3 regions of the Crystallibacter crystallopoietes genome follow, and region 1 is predicted to be linked to each of the others. Evidence: riboswitches for the same ligand, from Rfam matches in the RefSeq annotation. Region 1 holds a riboswitch; each other region holds the start of a gene.

Region 1 (5,376 bases):
GGCACACCGGCTGGTGTTCGAATCGGACCTGAACAATGATCCCGACGTCAGCAAGCGCCTGGAGGACTTCAACGCCCAGCTGGCCAGCGCCATAGCCGCCGTCATCGCCGATGACACGAAGCTTTCGGAAGTGGAGGCAACGCTGCTGGGGCGGGCGCTGGCTGGCATGGCACAGATCAGCGCCCGTTATTGGCTCCAGGCCGATGACGAGCTTGAGCGTGATACCGCCGTGGATTTGATCTACCGTTTAGCTTGGCGCGGAATTTCACGGTTCCCCAAGGAATCCTAAGATAGATTTCGAACCAGACATCGTTCGCACACCAGGAGGCATCAGTAGTGGAAATCAAGATTGGTATTCAGAACGTCGGCCGCGAGATCGTCGTCGAGTCCGACGAGTCCGCGGATGAAGTTGCCGAAATGGTTTCCCGTGCCATGAACGGCGGCGCCGAGCTGCGCCTGAAGGACAGCAAGGGCAATCTGGTCATCGTCCCGACCAATGTCCTCGGCTATGTGGAAATCGGCGCCGAGGAGCCGCGTAAGGTCGGCTTCGGGGCCCTCTAACCCCTAACAGCACCGTGGTCCAGTTCGTACTGATCATTCTGGTGGCAGCCGCCGTGGGCATGAGCGCGTGGGGCATAGACAACAAGCGCCACGCCTACGGCGTCCTGCTGCTGCCGGCATCGGCCATCCTGGCCGCCACCATCTTGTGGCTCATCCTGATGTTCGCAGACCTTGGCTCTCAGCCCGGCGCGGAGCATCTGAGTTGGCTGCTGCCCATGGTGCTGGCCGTTCCCGTGGCCTGGCTGACGGCGCTCCTGGTCGGACGACGTCGCGTCGCCGCGGACGTGGAGCGCCTGACCGAAGCCTTGCGCTGACCCGCCGGAGGGTACCTGGCCGTCAGGCCGGGTACTTGTCCGGTTGGGCCGTGGCTCCCAGCCGGATGGCAAGCTCACTTAACGAAGTGGCTGCAGCGACGTCGCGGGTTGTTACCGCGGACCCTGCATCATGTGACGTCAGCCGGATGAAGACCTTGTTGTAGCGCCAGTCGAGGTCCGGATGGTGATTGGCCTCCTCGGCCAGCTCTCCCGCCCCGGCAATGAAATCGAGCGCAGCCCGCCCGTTCTCGAGCTTGAAGACGGTGACCAGCGCGCCTTCGCTGTGGCGCCAATCCGGCAGCGTCCTGAGCTGTTCATCGATCTGCTTGCTGTCCAGCTTGTCCTCGGCGCCCATTGCTCCTCCTGTGGCTAGAGATCAGGGCGGCCTGCAAACGATGATGAAGCCAAAGCGTGCTCCCGTTTGGGGATCCGGCCGCCTGTTGCCGCCAGCCTACCGGCCATGACCGCATGTTTGAAGGCTTCGGCCATCCGGACCGGATGCTGGGCCCTGGTCACTGCCGTGGCCAGCAGGACGGCGTCGCAGCCCAGCTCCATGGCCAGCGCCGCGTCCGACGCCGTGCCAATGCCGGCGTCCAGCACTACCGGAATCCCGGCGCGCGAGACAATCAACTCGATGTTGTGCGGATTGAGGATCCCCAGTCCGGTACCGATCGGAGCACCCAGCGGCATGACGGCGGCAGCACCCAGCAGCTCGAGCCGGCGGGCCAGCACCGGGTCGTCATTGGTGTACGCGAAGACCTTGAACCCGCGGTTGACCAGTGCCTCGGTTGCTTCCACGAGTTCCACCGCGTCGGGCAGCAGTGTCTCTTCGTCCGCGATGACTTCGAGTTTCACCCAGTTCGTTTCCAGGGCTTCACGCCCCAGCTCGGCGGTCATTACCGCCTCCCGCGCCGTGTAGCAGCCTGCCGTGTTCGGCAGTACCCGGATACCATTGCGTTCCAGCAGGTCGAAGACCGAGGTGCCAGTGCCGGCGGCGTAGCGGCGCATCGCTACCGTCGTGAGTTCCGTTCCGGAAGCCAGCAGGGCCTCGCCCAAACCATCCAGGCTCGGCGCGCCGCCCGTGCCCATGATCAGGCGCGATCCGAGCCTGACTCCGTCGATCATCAGTTCATCCATTATTCAGCCTCCCTGTACTGCGGTCACGAGTTCCACGCCGTCGCCGTCGGCGAGCACGGTCCGGGCCCAACTGCCGCGCGGCGCCACCTCAGAGTTCAGCGCTACAGCCACACCGAGCCGTCCGCCGTCGGCCGGCCGCCCGTCCTCCGTCAATTCGCGGCCGGTGGTCCCGGCCACCAGTTCGAGCAGTGTCGGCGCGGTCGGCAAGGTGTGCGGACTGCCGTTGACGGTGATCTTCATACGTGACTCTCCTTGGTCATATTGCTGAACCTGTCGGGATTGAATTGCAGTAGCTCGGCGGAGATTTGCACCCCGTCGATGAGATCGGCGCAGATCCTGGCCGCAACCGGCGTCAGCAGCACTCCGTGGCGGAAGAATCCGGTAGCAACTACCAGCCCCGGAAGCTCCTCCGCCCCTGCCGCCACCCGCCCAAGCAACGGCGCGTTATCCGGTGTTCCCGGCCGGGCGCGGCAGGTCATCTGTTCGAGCGCGAGTTCCGCAACTGCCGGCACCAGCGTCTGGGCGTCACGGAGCAACTGGTACACCCCGCCCGCCGACACGTCCGCGGAGCCGTCCTCACGCTGGGTGGCTCCGATTACCACCGTGCCGTCCCCGCGCGGGACAAGATAAACAGGGTGCCCGCGTACGATGCCCCGGATTGTGGAGGTGAGGAACGGCTGCAGGCCTGCCGGCACGCGCAGCCGCAGAATGTCCCCGTACACCGGACGCAGCGGCAGCCGCAGCCCTTCGGGCAGGCCGGAGAGTGCGGCGGCCGCAAGCCCGTTCGCCACCACCGTTTCGTCTGCCTCGATGGCCTCGCCGCCTGCCAGCTGCACGCCAGCAACGCTGCCGTCAGCATCCGTGAGGAGTCCGGCCGCCTTTTCACTAACGACGGCGGCGCCTGAGTTCCGCAGCATCTTCAGTAACGCTGCGGCAAGGGCCCGTGGATCCACCTGGTGGTCTCCCGGTGCGTAGAAGGCGCCGGTCAGAGCCGGGCCCAGGCTGGGTTCGAGCCGGCGGGCCTCGCGGCTGGTGATCTCATGAACCTCGAGCCCTTCGGCCAGCTGTGCCTGTTTCAGGTCTGCGAGCGCGGCGCGGTCCGCGGCGTCGAAAGCGGCCACCAAGGTCCCGGTTTCCTGGTAGCCGGTCTCCCCCAGCCCTGCAATGAACCCGGGGTAAAGCCGGGCGGACTCACGGGTCAGCGCGAGCAACCGCTCTTCCTGGTAGTGCAATTCGCTGACCGGGGCCAGCATGCCGGCGGCGGCGTAGGTGGCGCCCGCGCCGGGAGCGGGATCGATGACGGTGACACGGTGGCCGCGGCGGGTGGCTTCTGCGGCGATACCCAGTCCCACTATGCCCGCACCGATGACGGCAATATGTTTGGACAACTTTGAGCTTCCTTCCCTACGCCGGCATGACCCGGATCAGGTTCGACGGTCGGTGCCAGGCACCCTCTCAGCCTGTCGGCCGCCGGCAATTGCCGCACGTGCCGCGTATCAGGCTCCCGCAGTGTTTTCTCCAGTGTAGCCATAGTCGCGGCTTCGCCGTCGTCACATGCTGCCGCAAGCCGGCGTCCCGCCACCGCGGAGTTCCTTGCGCGGTTTGCCTTATGGTTGCAGGTATGGATTTTTCCTCTGCCCAGCTTTACCTTTGCACCGACGCGCGCCGCGACCGTGGGGACTTCGAGCAGTTCCTCGATGCTGCCTACTCCGGCGGCGTGGACATCATCCAGTTGCGGGACAAGACCCTCGACGCCGCCGAGGAGCTGGAGCTGCTCGGCGTGCTCGCCGACGTTGCCGCCCGGCATGCGAAGCCGTGGTCCGTCAATGACAGGGCGGATCTGGCTGCGGTGGCCGGGGCGCCGGTCTTCCACGTCGGCCAGCAGGACCTGCCGCCGGCCGCGGCGCGCTCTTTGCTCGGGCCCGCTGCCGCCATCGGCCGCTCCACGCACACTCCGGAACAGGCAGCAGCCGCCCTGGCCGATGACACCCTGGACTATTTCTGCACCGGTCCGCTCTGGGCCACTCCGACCAAGCCGGGCCGGGCCGCCGTCGGTCTTCAGCTGGTGGAATTTACTGCCGCCCAGCAGGGGCAGACGGGTTCCGGCAAGCCGTGGTTTGCGATCGGCGGCATCGATCTGGACAACATCGACCGGGTGACGGAGGCCGGGGCCAAACGCGTGGTCGTCGTCCGTGCCGTCACCGATGCCGATGATCCCGCGGAGGCCGCCCGGGCGCTGAAGTCCGCGCTGCCGCCGCTGTAGCCGCTGGTTCCACCCGCCGGGCTGCCTGAACGCTTAGGCGGTCAGGCCCAAGGCATTCATCCGGCGGGAATGGTTCCGGGTGAGTTCCGCAAAGAGTTCCGCCGTAACGGTCTGCTGGGCGGCCGGGTCATCCAGCCCCAGCAGGGCGCCCAGGAAGGCGCGCTCGATCCCGATGCGCTGCGCCTGCGTCAACGCCTCGCCGACCAGCCGCCGGCCCCACAGGGCAAGCCTCGAGGCCAGCCGCTCGTCATGTTCCAGCGCCCTGCGCAGCCGGGTGGTGAGCAAGGTCAGCTGGTCTTCGTTTTCTTTGATCCTGGACACCAGCGCGCGTGTATCGGGATCCAGCCGGTCGGCGATCGCCCGGTAGAAATCTCCCGAGACGGCGTCGGTAACATAGGCCTTCATCAACGATTCGTACCAGTCTCCGGGCCGCGTCCGCTCATGGAACGCGTCGATCGAAGCTTGGAAGGGCGCCATGGCAACTTGCACGTCGACGCCGAGGCGGGCCAGCTCGGCGCTGACAAGTTCAAAGTGCCCGAATTCGACAACGGCTAGGCGTCCGAGATCAGCGCGGTCTTTCAAAGTCGGTGAGAACCGGGCGTCCGAGGAGAACCGCTCGAAGGCGGACAGCTCGCCGTAGGCCATGACGCCGTAAAGATCAACGACATGCTGCAGCTGTTCCGCTCCTGTCCCATTGCTGGTGGCCGGACGATCAGCGGGGAAGGATCCTTCGGAACTCATGAGCACTACCCTAACGCCCCACCTGCGGCGCTGTGGCGATAGGCTGAGCCTGTGCCGTATTCACACGTTGACGCCAGAGTTAATGAATCGCAGCATCTGCTCGCCCGTGTGCTGAAGGAACTGCGCACCGAGCTGGAACTTCCTGCGGCGTTCAGCCCTTCGGTCATCGCGGAGGCCGAGAAGGCCGTGGCGCAACTGCCCATGCCTGCCGCGGATCTGACCGCCCTGGACTTTGTCACCATCGATCCACCGAGCTCCACCGACCTGGACCAGGCGATGTACATCGAGCGCGACGGCGGGGGCTACCGGCTCTGGTATGCCATCGCCGATGTTCCCGCTTTTGTTGCTCCCGGCGGTGAA
Region 2 (5,376 bases), 2.1 Mb from region 1:
TGATAAGACAGGAGCGGACATCGGCGTTCCTCCAGAAGATTTTGTAGTGAAATAACTCACTGGCTCACTGGCCTAGCCTCCTAGACACTGAGTCTCTTGTCAATAGGTGTACTGTGGAGGCAATTCCGATGTGGGGAGGAACGCTATGTCTGAAAAGCCTGTTTCACTGTTGGGCCGGGTAGCTCGGCCAAGGCTCTATGAGCAGTTGATGAAGCAAATCCTGAGTTACGTTGAGTCCGAGCAGTTGGGGCCGGGTGATCACCTTCCGGCCGAGCGTGACTTGGCGGAACAGCTTGGCGTTTCGCGTGCCACGCTGGCGCAGGCGCTCGTGGCTCTGGAGGTGCTCGGCGTAATCAGCGTCCAGCACGGCACGGGCGCGGTCCTGGTCTACCGGCCCAGCATTGCCACTGTGCTTCGGGACTTGCGTGAGCATCAGAACAGGTTGCCCGAGATCGTTGAAGCGCGCAGCACCCTGGAGGTGAAGCTGGCCGCTTTGGCAGCAACGAGACGGACAGACGAGGATCTGGCCGGCATTGAGAAAGCCTTGAGCGTCATGGAAGACGAAGTCGGCAAGGGGGACCGGGGCGCCCACGGAGACGAACTTTTCCATCAGGCAGTAACGGAGGCCGCGCACTCGCCGGTGCTCGCGCAGCTCATGACGTTTATCGCCGAAATGGTTCTCGAAACGCGCCTTGAATCATTAGGACAGCCAGGCCGCCCGGAGCAGTCTCTAGCGTCCCACCGCAAGATTGCCGATGCCATCAAGGCCCAGGACCCGGACCTGGCCGCCGCAGCCATGCAGGCCCACATCGAACTGGTCTCGGACGTGGCGCTGCTCAAGTAAGAAAGCTGCGGAATTTTTTAGTGCAGGTCGAGCACAGGCGGTTCGAAGATCCACGGCTCGGTGGGCAGTTGACCGGGTGAGAACGCCTCGAGTACCTGCTCCAGCGGCCCGGCCGGGAGGCCGACCGAGCGCAGGACCATGTCCCGCACCGTGCCGGGACCAATCCCGGCCAGCGCGAGGGTGCGCAGGGAAATGGCGCCGTCGCGCTTGGCGATCCGGCGGTGATGGGTATTCAACACCAGCGGCACATGGACATATTCGACCGGCGCCAGGCCGAGCAGGGACGCCAGATAGGCCTGCCGGGGCGTGGAACTGAGCAGGTCATCGCCGCGGACCACCTGGTCGATGCCCTGCTCCGCATCGTCGACGACGACGGCGAGGTTGTAGGCCGGCACGCCATCGTTGCGCAGCAGCACCAGGTCGTCGACGACGCCGGTGTACTCGCCGTGCAGCCGGTCGGTCACGGTGTATTCGGTGACCCCGGCGCGCAGCCGGAGCGCAGCGGGACGCTCCTGCCGCCGTCGTTCGCGTTCTGCATCGCTGAGGTTGCGGCAGGTTCCGGGGTAGGCGCCGGCCGGGGCGTGCGGAGCGCTGGGGGCTTCGGCGATCTCCCTGCGGGTACAGAAGCATTCGTAGACCCGACCCGCGTCGGCCAGGGCGGTGATGGCCGCGCGGTAGAGGGGGAAGCGGTCCGTCTGGCTGAGCACGTTGCCATCCCATGTAAGCCCGACGGCGGCCAGATCCTCGAGTACTTTGTCTTCCGCTCCGGCGCGGGCTCGGTCCAGATCCTCGATCCGCAGCAGGAAATCGCGGCCGGTGCTGCGGGCGAAGAGCCAGGCAAGGATGGCGGTGCGCAGGTTTCCTACATGCAGTTCGCCCGAGGGGCTGGGGGCGAAGCGGCCGGCTCCGGCGTCGATAGGAGGCACGGGTCCAGTCTATAAAGCGAAGTCGCCGACGGCCGGGCGGTCCAGTCCCAGATGCTCGCGCAGCGTGCTGCCGGTGTAGGAGGTGCGGAACAGCCCCCTGCGCTGCAGCACCGGAATGACGCGGTCCACAAACTCGTTCAGGGAATCCGGCAGCAGCGGCGGCATCAGGTTGAATCCGTCCGCGCCGCCGGAGGTGAACCAAAGCTCGATCTGGTCCGCCACCTGTTCGGGCGTGCCGGTCATGGTGCAGTGTCCGCCGCCGGCCGCCAGCCTTCCGAGCAACTGGCGCACCGTAGGCTTTTCGGCGTCGATAATGCGCAGGATGGTGGTGTAGCGGCCCTGCGGGCCGGTGAATTCCGACGCCGGCGGGAGGCTTGGCACGGGCGCGTCCAGCTCCCAGCCGCTGCAGTCCTGCTGGATGAAGGTGCCCAGCTGGGCCAGAGAGTGTTCCGTGGGCAGCAGCGCATCGGTTTCGGCCTGCTTGGCCTTGGCTTCCGCCGTCGTTGTCCCGAGGTAAGTCACCAGGCCAGGCATGACGGCAACCTTGTCCGGGTTCCGCCCGGCTGCGGCGATGCGGCGCTTCACATCCGCGTAGTAGGCCTGCGCGCTGGCCAGATCGTAGGCGACGGCGTAGATGCCTTCGGCATAGCGGGCGGCGAGGTCGCGTCCCTGCTCCGAGGCACCGGCTTGGAACAGCACCGGCCGGCCCTGCGGGGAGCGCGGGACGGTTAGCGGGCCGTCCACCAGAAAGTGCTGTCCTGAATGGTGGAGCGGCGCAACTTCGGCCGGATCCGCGTAGTAGCCCTGCCGGTCGAGGACGAGCGCGTCGTCGGTCCAGGAATCCCACAGCCGCTGGGCGACGTCGATGAATTCGGCGGCGCGGTCGTAGCGTTCCTGATGTCCGGGAATGGCCGCCATGCCGTGGTTGCGTGCCTCGGCGTCGAACATCGATGTGACGACGTTCCAACCGATGCGCCCGGCGCTGATGTGGTCCAGCGAGGCCAGCATGCGGGCGGCGTGGAAGGGCGTGTAGAAGGTGGCCGACACGGTACTGACCAGGCCGATCCTGCTGGTGGCCCGGGCCATGGCTGACAGCGCGGTGAGGGGTTCCAGATGCCAGAGCGGCCCCGCGCCCAGGTTGCCGGTTGAGTGCCCGTCGGCGAAGAAAACAGCATCGAACAGGCCTCGCTCCGCGGTTTGGGCCAGCCGCTCGTAGAATGCGATGTCGCCGAGCTGTTCAATGGGCGATTGCGGCCGGCGCCAGGCGGCGCTGTGGTGGCCGCAGCCGAACAGGAACGCGTTGAAGTGCAGTTGCCGCGCCGCCATTAGTTCATCACCAGTCCGCCGTCGACCATCAGGTTCTGCCCGGTCACCGAGCGGGCCCAGGGCGACGCGAAGAACAGTACCGCGTCGGCCAGTTCTTCCGGCGTCGTTACTTTGCGCAGCGGGGTGGAGGCGGCGATCAGGTCGAAGACCTCATCTGGTGTGGCAGCGCTGGCGTCGGTGGTGCGGAGCAGCCCGCCGGAGACCATGTTGACGGTGACGTTGTGCTGGCCCAGGTCCGCCGCCAGCGTCCGGGTCAGCGAGAGCAGGGCCGCCTTGGCGGCCGTGTAGTCGTGGTACGGCACCACCGGATTCTGGAAGAGGTTGGTGCCGATGTTGATGATCCGGCCGAACCGGTGGCCGCGCATGCCGGGAAGTGCCTGCTGAGCGGTGTTCAGCGCGCCGCGCACGCTGCCGGAAAACTGGGTTTCGAACTCGGACCACGAGATATCGGCGGCGTTGGAGCGGGCATCCCCGTTGAAGGAGAAATCCGCCAGCGCGTTATTGACCACCGTGGTTACTGCGCCGCCGAAATGGGCTTCGGCACGGCTGAACAGCTCCGCCACCTGCCCGGCATCGGTGACGTCCGCACGAAGAGCCAGGGCCTGTTCCGGCCCGAACTTGGCGGCCAGCTCCTCGGCTGCCGAGCCGCTGTTGCGGTAATTGATGACTACCCGGGCGCCGGCTTCCGCGAAGGCTGCGACGATCCGAGCGCCGAGGCCACGGCCGCCGCCGGTTACCAGTACGGTCTGTTCTGCGAGCTGCATAGAGGTTCTCCACCTTGAATAAGGCGAAAAGATGGGTGCAGCGCACCGCACGGCAGCCGCTGCATGACATCCCTTCGCTAGTACGAACTAGATCAGGTTCAACGGGTTTACTCTCAGCCCCGAAAGGGGCACCCCGTGTCACTGCGTGCGAGTCTACCTGCGCGAGCGGGTTACTGCAGCAACGCCACCTCCAATCGGTCTATGAAGCTCGACGTCGTTACGCCCGGTAGTCCATCACCACTTGAGAAGGCGGTCCCTGAGCCAGCATCTCCTTGGTGACCCCATGGAGCTCGAGAATTTTGTCCTTGAACCAGACGTCGAAGGGATCATCCGAGCCGGCCAGCATGCTGAACCCTCCGGCGACGCTTTCGCCCTCATGGAACAAGGCGGCAAAGTCTCCTTCGGGCGACTGGACCAGGCCGATCACTTCGCGGCTGGCCCCGAGGCGCTGCCTGGACTTGGCGAAATCGTCCTTCCGCGGACCGTTGATCTCCTCCACGAAAGCTCTCCACGCTTCAAGCTTCCCGGGCAGGATGGGCACAAACCAAGTAATACATTCCATGACGGATCCTTCTTTTGCTGCTGCAGGGAACTCATGGTGCGAGCCGGTGTAGGGCTCATCGTAGGCCTGGCCCGGGAAGGCGGACACCCTCAAACTGAGGGGACGCAGCGGAGATCGGCGCGCCGTAGCCGGGCGGCCAGGAGCCGGTCATCCTGAAGCGGGCTGCCGAGGTCGTTCCCGGTCGCCGCGGTCCCTGTTCGGGAGGGCTAATCTGGAGCGGTGATCATCGTCCTTGGGGCATTGATGGTTTTCCTGGGCCTGCTCTGGTGGGTCCTTTCCCTCCTGCTGCCGGATGGGATCGCGCTGATTGGAACCGTGGTTATTGGCGGAGCCGTGGTTGCGGTGCTCGCGTTTGTGTACCTGAAGTCAGAGCGCTTCGGTCGGCCGGAGGAGCGGGACTACAGCCGCCGGTTCCGGACCGTCCTGCGGGAAGCCGGGCGTGCCGGCCGGTACGAGGAGATCTGGGCCGTCACCCGCAGGGAAACCGCCGATCAGGACATGGCATTGTTTATTGCCGCCGACGAGCAAGGGCACCCTCGACGGATTCATCGCCGAATGGGACCAGGCGCTGCGGCACGGTAGGCAGGACGAGGTCTTCCGAGAGCGCCGGCGCAGCTGAATAAATCTCCGCCGGCTGCCCGGCGTGGTTGCCGTCCCGGCTGGCTCAATCCTCCAGGTAAGCCGGGGTGAAGAGCAGATTCAGACCTTCGGCAATGGTCGGATGGGTGATGACGGCGTCCCGTACCGCAGTGAAATCCAGGCCGGCCAGCATGGCCATCTGGACCACGGCGATGGCTTCGCTGGCCTCGGTGCCCAGCAGCGCCACGCCCAGGATGCTGCCGGTCTTCCGGTCCAGCACGGCCTTCCACACGCCCTCGGTCTGGCCCAGTGTGCGGGCGCGCGGGATGGCGGCAACCGGCATCTTGGCGATGCGCACCTCGTGGCCGGCCTCGC
Region 3 (5,376 bases), on a different replicon from region 1:
AGGCCCGGCGGTTGTGGCCGGACCGGTTCCGGAAACCGGCTAAACCCGATCCCTGCGGATCTTTCCGACCCCGATCCAGCCAGGCGGCGACATGTGCGCCGTTATCGGAGCTTGCCGGTGGCCTGACTCTTGAAGAAGCCCGGCATGTTCCTCCGGTTCCACGGGATTACGTGTCCTCGCATTGGGTTTCGACACGGCCGCGGCTTCGGCGGCCGCGTGGAAGCCGGACTTTTAGGTGCGCGGCATGGCCGGTGCCGGGAGGTAGACCTTGCCGCCGGATTCCAGGAATTCGACGGACTTGGCGTTCATGCCCGCGATGGCTTCCTGCTCGCTGGCGCTGCCAAACTGGTCGCGGATGTCCTGGGAGATCCTCATGGAACAGAACTTCGGCCCGCACATGGAGCAGAAATGGGCGGTCTTGGCCGGTTCGGCGGGCAGGGTTTCGTCGTGGAACGCTTCGGCTGTGACCGGGTCCAGGGACAGGGCGAACTGGTCACGCCACCGGAATTCGAAGCGTGCCTTGGACAGTGCGTCATCGCGCTCCCGGGCGCCGGGGTGCCCTTTGGCGAGGTCCGCGGCGTGGGCGGCGATCTTGTAGGTGATGACGCCGGTCTTGACGTCGTCTTTGTTGGGTAGGCCAAGGTGTTCCTTGGGAGTGACGTAGCAGAGCATCGCCGTGCCGTAGCGGGCGATTTCGGTGGCGCCGATGGCTGATGTGATGTGGTCGTAGCCGGGAGCGACGTCGGTGACCAGCGGGCCGAGGGTGTAGAAGGGAGCTCCGTTGCACAGTTCCTGTTGGCGTTCCACATTCTCGCGGACCTGGTGGAGCGGGATGTGGCCGGGGCCTTCCACCATGACCTGCACGTCGTACTGCCAGGCGCGCTTGGTCAGTTCGGCGAGGGTGTCCAGCTCCGCGAACTGGGCGGCGTCGTTGGCGTCGGCTACCGAACCGGGACGGAGTCCGTCGCCCAGGGAGAAGGCGACGTCGTAGCGGGCGAAGATTTCGCAGAGTTCGTCGAAGTGGGTGTAGAGGAAGTTCTCCCGGTGGTGCGCCAGGCACCAGCCGGCCATGATGGAGCCGCCGCGGGAGACGATGCCGGTGACCCGCTCGGCTGTCAGCGGTACGTAGCGCAGCAGCACTCCGGCGTGGATGGTCATGTAGTCAACGCCTTGCTCGCATTGTTCGATCACGGTGTCGCGGTAGATCTCCCAGGTCAGGGCGTTGGCCTCGCCGTTGACCTTCTCCAGCGCCTGGTAGATCGGGACGGTCCCGATGGGCACGGGGGAGTTGCGGATGATCCATTCCCGCGTGGTGTGGATGTCGTCGCCGGTGGATAGGTCCATCACCGTGTCGGCGCCCCACCGGGTCGCCCACTGCAGTTTGTCCACCTCCTCGGCGATCGAGCTGGTCACGGCCGAGTTGCCGATGTTCGCGTTGATTTTGACCAGGAAGGCCTTGCCGATGATCATCGGTTCGGACTCGGGGTGGTTGATGTTGGCCGGAATGATCGCCCGTCCCGCTGCGAGCTCCGAGCGGACAAGTTCGACGTCGCAGTTCTCGCGCAGGGCGACGAACCTCATCTCCTCGGTGATGATGCCGTGGCGTGCGTAGTGCATCTGGGTCACGGTCCGGCTGCCGGCGGCGCGGCGCGGCTTGGGTTTTGCACCTCGCCATTCGGCCGAAGCGGCTCCGCGGCGGGCCGCGGCGCGGCCGTCGTCGAGCAAGTCGCGGCCCCGCCCGCCGTAGCTTTCGGTATCGGCCCGTCCGGCAATCCAGCCTTCCCGGAGCGGCGGGAGGCCGACCACTGGATCGCTGCCGGGGCCGGTGGTGCGGTAGACCTGCAGGGACGGATTCGGCTGCCCGCCGGGGGAGTCGTCCAGCGCGATCGCGGTCACCGGAACCCGGATTTCCGGGTCCGCTCCCGAGACGTACTGAAGCGAGTGGGCAGGGTGGAACGAATCGTTCATGATTGATCTTCACTTCCTTCGCCGGCATTACCCGGACAGGTTCGACGGTCGCAGGCTGCATCAGCCTGATCTCAGCCCCTGCAACAGGGCTCCCGTGTGGATACACACGAGGATAGCAGCGGCAGGCCTACCGACAGAAACAAGGCCCGTGCCTAGGCCGTGGGAGACCGCACCGAGACCGCTGCTTCTGTCCGGGCGGCTGCCTGATTCCGGACGGTCACGTCGGGACAACAGTGCGCGCCTGAACCGGCTCTTGAACGGCTGCCGGGCGGCATGCCGGGGTTGTGATGATTCCCCCCAGACGTCCGTACAGCGGCGCTGCATGCTTTCATGGGCGCTGAGGATCTGCGTAATGATTAAGCGGGGACAACTATTCGCACTATTTAGGAGTCCATCCGGCATGGCGCAGCAGATCAAGATCGTTCTGGTATCGGACTTGGATGGCGGGCCGGCCGACGAAACCGTGCAATTCGGACTTAACGGCATTAACTACGAAATCGACCTGTCAACCGATGAGGCCGCCGCCGTACGCAACGTGTTGCACCAGTACATCAGCGCCGGGCGCAAGGCCACTGCGGCTGCTTCCAGACAGCGCACTTCCCGTTCCGCGCCGGCAGCAAACGGGCGGGATGAGGCCCGGAAGATCCGTGAAGGGGCGAAAGGTAAGGGCTTTCAGGTTCCCGGGCGGGGCCGGATATCAGCCGAAATCGTCGACGCCTACCAAAGGGCCGTGGCCTGAGCCTGGATGACTGCTCTTGCAGGTCATCCAGGATTTCCACCGGCCTATGAATCCAAGCAGACGGAGAGCCCGCGGACATCAGTACACCGGTTACCTATCCCGAACAGTGCGGGGCGAAGCCGACAGACGACGTCAGCGATGACTTCCTCCAAGGCCCGATGGCGACCGTACCGGGTTCTCTTCGAAACTGGTTTCGGGCGGGGGAGCAATTGCCGGAGTCATGACACGCAGCTGCCTTGGCGCCACTTCCTAGGCCGACTTATGCGCCGTTATCGGCGTTCACGAAATATCGCGGACCCGGAGCCTAACACCACACCCGACAGCGTTCCGGCCGGAGGCGTGCCCCGCGCCGATCCGGTGCTGCGGAGGCCGACGCGTCAGCGGTGATGGTGCCCGTCGTTGGCCTACTGCGCCTGTCGTGTGATGAAGCCGAGCGACTCACTTGCGGCGCGCGCTGCCTGCGCTACAACTGGTCCAAGCCGTTCGGCGTCGGCAGGGCCTATCCGCTGGGTGGGGAAGCCAAGTCCGAGCGCGCCGGCGAGCTGGCCGGCATGGTCGAAGACGGGCGCGCTGATGGAACCGACGTCGCTGTGACGCTCGCCGAAGGCTGCGGCGAAACCCAGCTTCCGGGTCTGCGCGACCTGAAGGTCCAGTTTCTCGAGACTGTCCGGCGTAGCGGGGGTGAACTTGGCGAGCACGGAGCCGGCGATGGCGTTTCGCGCGTCCGGGTCGTAGGCGAGGAAGATTTTCCCGGCGGCGCCGGCGTGGATGGGCATGACCTGCCCGACCATGAACGGCCGCATGACAACGTGGCGGGTTTCGGCGACCGCCACGATGGTGCGGTAGACGCCGTCGCGGATGTAGAAGGAGGCGCTTTCGCCGGTCTCGTCGCGCAGCTTCTGCAGGATGGGCTTGACCAAACGTACGACGTCGAGGCCTAGCGTTCCGGGGGTGGCCCAGCGTACCAGCCCGATTCCGATCCGGTACCGGTCGCCGTCGCGGTCCAGGAATCCCTCGTGGAGCATACTCTGCACCAGGCGCTGGCAGGTACTTGAAGGCAGCCCGGTCTTCCGGATGATCTCCTGCAGAGTTGGTTCGGGGGATTCGATAGAGAAGCAGTCGAGGATCTGCGTCACTTTGTGGAGGACCAGGATCGGAGATGATCCGGCGTTACTCTCCGTTGCCAATCCCTTGTCCTTGCCTCTGGTGTCCGCTGTCTGCTGCCTCGCCATCTTATCGCTCCTTCGTTTGCAGACCGCCGGTGGGAACGGCCTGCCCCCCCCCCCTCGCTGAATGTGATCCAGTTGACATTCTACGGCAGTAACCCGCATGATGGGTTGCGATCCCGCGAAGTGGGTTTTTGAGAGTCCTAGCACTGTGGAGAAATTCGTGAGTACCCCTGACATCACCTGTGAAACCGTTCCCGCGCCGAAGCAGGCCGGCCTGTCCCGCATCGGCCTGATCGTTCCCAGCTCGAACACCACAATGGAGACCGAACTGCCGGAGCTGTTCCGCCGCCAGTCCGAGGCCACCGGGCAGAAGTACACCTTCCATTCGGCCCGTGCGGGCATGAAGAACGTCAACAAGGAAGAGCTGCTGGCCATGGTGGGCAAGGCCGCCGGCTGTGCCGCGGCAGTGTCCGATGCCGACGTCGATGCAATCGCCTATGCCTGTCTGGTGGCCGTGATGGCCCAGGGGCCCAACGCGCATGTCGGTTCCGAGGAAACAATCGCCAAGGCTGCCGAGGACAACGGCCACCCCGCCGCCGTTACCAGTAGCGCCGGTGCTTTGGTCCGGACGCTGCAGGAGATGGGCGCCCGGAAGGTTGCCATGGTCACCCCGTACATGAAGCCGCTGACCCAGATGGTCCGTGAGTACATCGAGGGAGCGGGTATTGAGGTCCTCGACGCCGTCAGCCTCGAAGTCGCCGATAACCTCGCTGTCGGTTGCCTGGACCCGCAGAACCTGCCGGAGATCGCCCGCAACCTCAAGCGCGAAGGCGCGGACGCCATCGTCCTCTCGGCCTGTGTGCAGATGCCGTCGCTTCCTGCCGTCCAGGCCGTCGAGGACGAGCTGGGTCTGCCGGTCATTACCGCTGCCACGGCAACCGCCTATGAGATCCTGAAGGCACTGGGCCACGAGCCTTCGATCAGCGGCGCCGGCAGCCTGCTGTCCGGCGTCCCCCTCAAGCTGCCTGCGCGAGTCTAAAGGATACCGCCATGTCACTGTCGCTCATCGCCTTCGCCGTACTTATCGCGGCGTTCGCCATCGGCTCCTTCACCCGGTTGAATGCTGGCCTCATCGCCATCGTGGCTGCCTTCGGCGTCGGCACCATCGTGGCCGGGCTGTCAATCAAGGACGTGATCGCGCAGTTCCCCTCCGGGCTGTTCTTCATCCTGGTCGGGGCGACCCTGCTCTTCGCGATCGTGCGAATCAACGGCACGATTGACTTGCTGGCCTACTGGGCCGAACTGCTCGCAGGCAACCGCCGGTTCCTGGTTCCGGTGCTGATGTTCCTGCTCACCGCCGCCCTGGCTTCAGCCGGCGCGTTCACCCCGGCCGCCATCGCCATTGTCGCCCCGGTGGGCCTGGCTCTGGGGAGCCGGTTCGGCATCAGCACGCTGTCCATGGGCCTGGTCATCGTCCAAGGCGCCAACGCGGGCGCTTTC

Evidence for each region. A riboswitch is a leader RNA that binds a small molecule or an ion and turns the genes downstream of it on or off. The one in region 1 is predicted to bind thiamine pyrophosphate.
Region 2: it holds a riboswitch for thiamine pyrophosphate, as region 1 does, so the genes downstream of both, AC20117_RS12900 (3-oxoacyl-ACP reductase) here and thiO (glycine oxidase ThiO) in region 1, are expected to answer to the same signal.
Region 3: it holds a riboswitch for thiamine pyrophosphate, as region 1 does, so the genes downstream of both, thiC (phosphomethylpyrimidine synthase ThiC) here and thiO (glycine oxidase ThiO) in region 1, are expected to answer to the same signal.

Annotation. Positions count from the first base shown of each region.
Region 1 covers NZ_CP018863.1:122,123-127,498, forward strand. The annotation lists gene AC20117_RS00540 (TetR/AcrR family transcriptional regulator) at 1-289, shown strand, start outside; gene AC20117_RS00545 (DUF3107 domain-containing protein) at 337-561, shown strand; gene AC20117_RS00550 (hypothetical protein) at 576-875, shown strand; gene AC20117_RS00555 (4a-hydroxytetrahydrobiopterin dehydratase) at 898-1,230, opposite strand; gene AC20117_RS00560 (thiazole synthase) at 1,245-2,012, opposite strand; gene thiS (sulfur carrier protein ThiS) at 2,016-2,252, opposite strand; gene thiO (glycine oxidase ThiO) at 2,249-3,400, opposite strand; TPP riboswitch at 3,397-3,530, opposite strand; gene thiE (thiamine phosphate synthase) at 3,634-4,275, shown strand; gene AC20117_RS00580 (ferritin-like fold-containing protein) at 4,309-5,016, opposite strand; gene AC20117_RS00585 (RNB domain-containing ribonuclease) at 5,068-5,376, shown strand, end outside.
Region 2 covers NZ_CP018863.1:2,742,188-2,747,563, forward strand. The annotation lists gene AC20117_RS12880 (SLC13 family permease) at 1-21, opposite strand, end outside; gene AC20117_RS12885 (FadR/GntR family transcriptional regulator) at 146-844, shown strand; gene gluQRS (tRNA glutamyl-Q(34) synthetase GluQRS) at 862-1,770, opposite strand; gene AC20117_RS12895 (LLM class flavin-dependent oxidoreductase) at 1,780-3,096, opposite strand; gene AC20117_RS12900 (3-oxoacyl-ACP reductase) at 3,096-3,860, opposite strand; TPP riboswitch at 3,913-4,006, opposite strand; gene AC20117_RS12905 (hypothetical protein) at 4,078-4,422, opposite strand; gene AC20117_RS12910 (hypothetical protein) at 4,642-5,004, shown strand; gene AC20117_RS12915 (dihydrolipoyl dehydrogenase family protein) at 5,087-5,376, opposite strand, start outside.
Region 3 covers NZ_CP018865.1:38,430-43,805, reverse strand. The annotation lists gene thiC (phosphomethylpyrimidine synthase ThiC) at 232-1,968, opposite strand; TPP riboswitch at 1,965-2,074, opposite strand; gene AC20117_RS22200 (histone-like nucleoid-structuring protein Lsr2) at 2,369-2,707, shown strand; gene AC20117_RS22195 (IclR family transcriptional regulator) at 3,112-3,939, opposite strand; gene AC20117_RS22190 (maleate cis-trans isomerase family protein) at 4,097-4,915, shown strand; gene AC20117_RS22185 (SLC13 family permease) at 4,927-5,376, shown strand, end outside.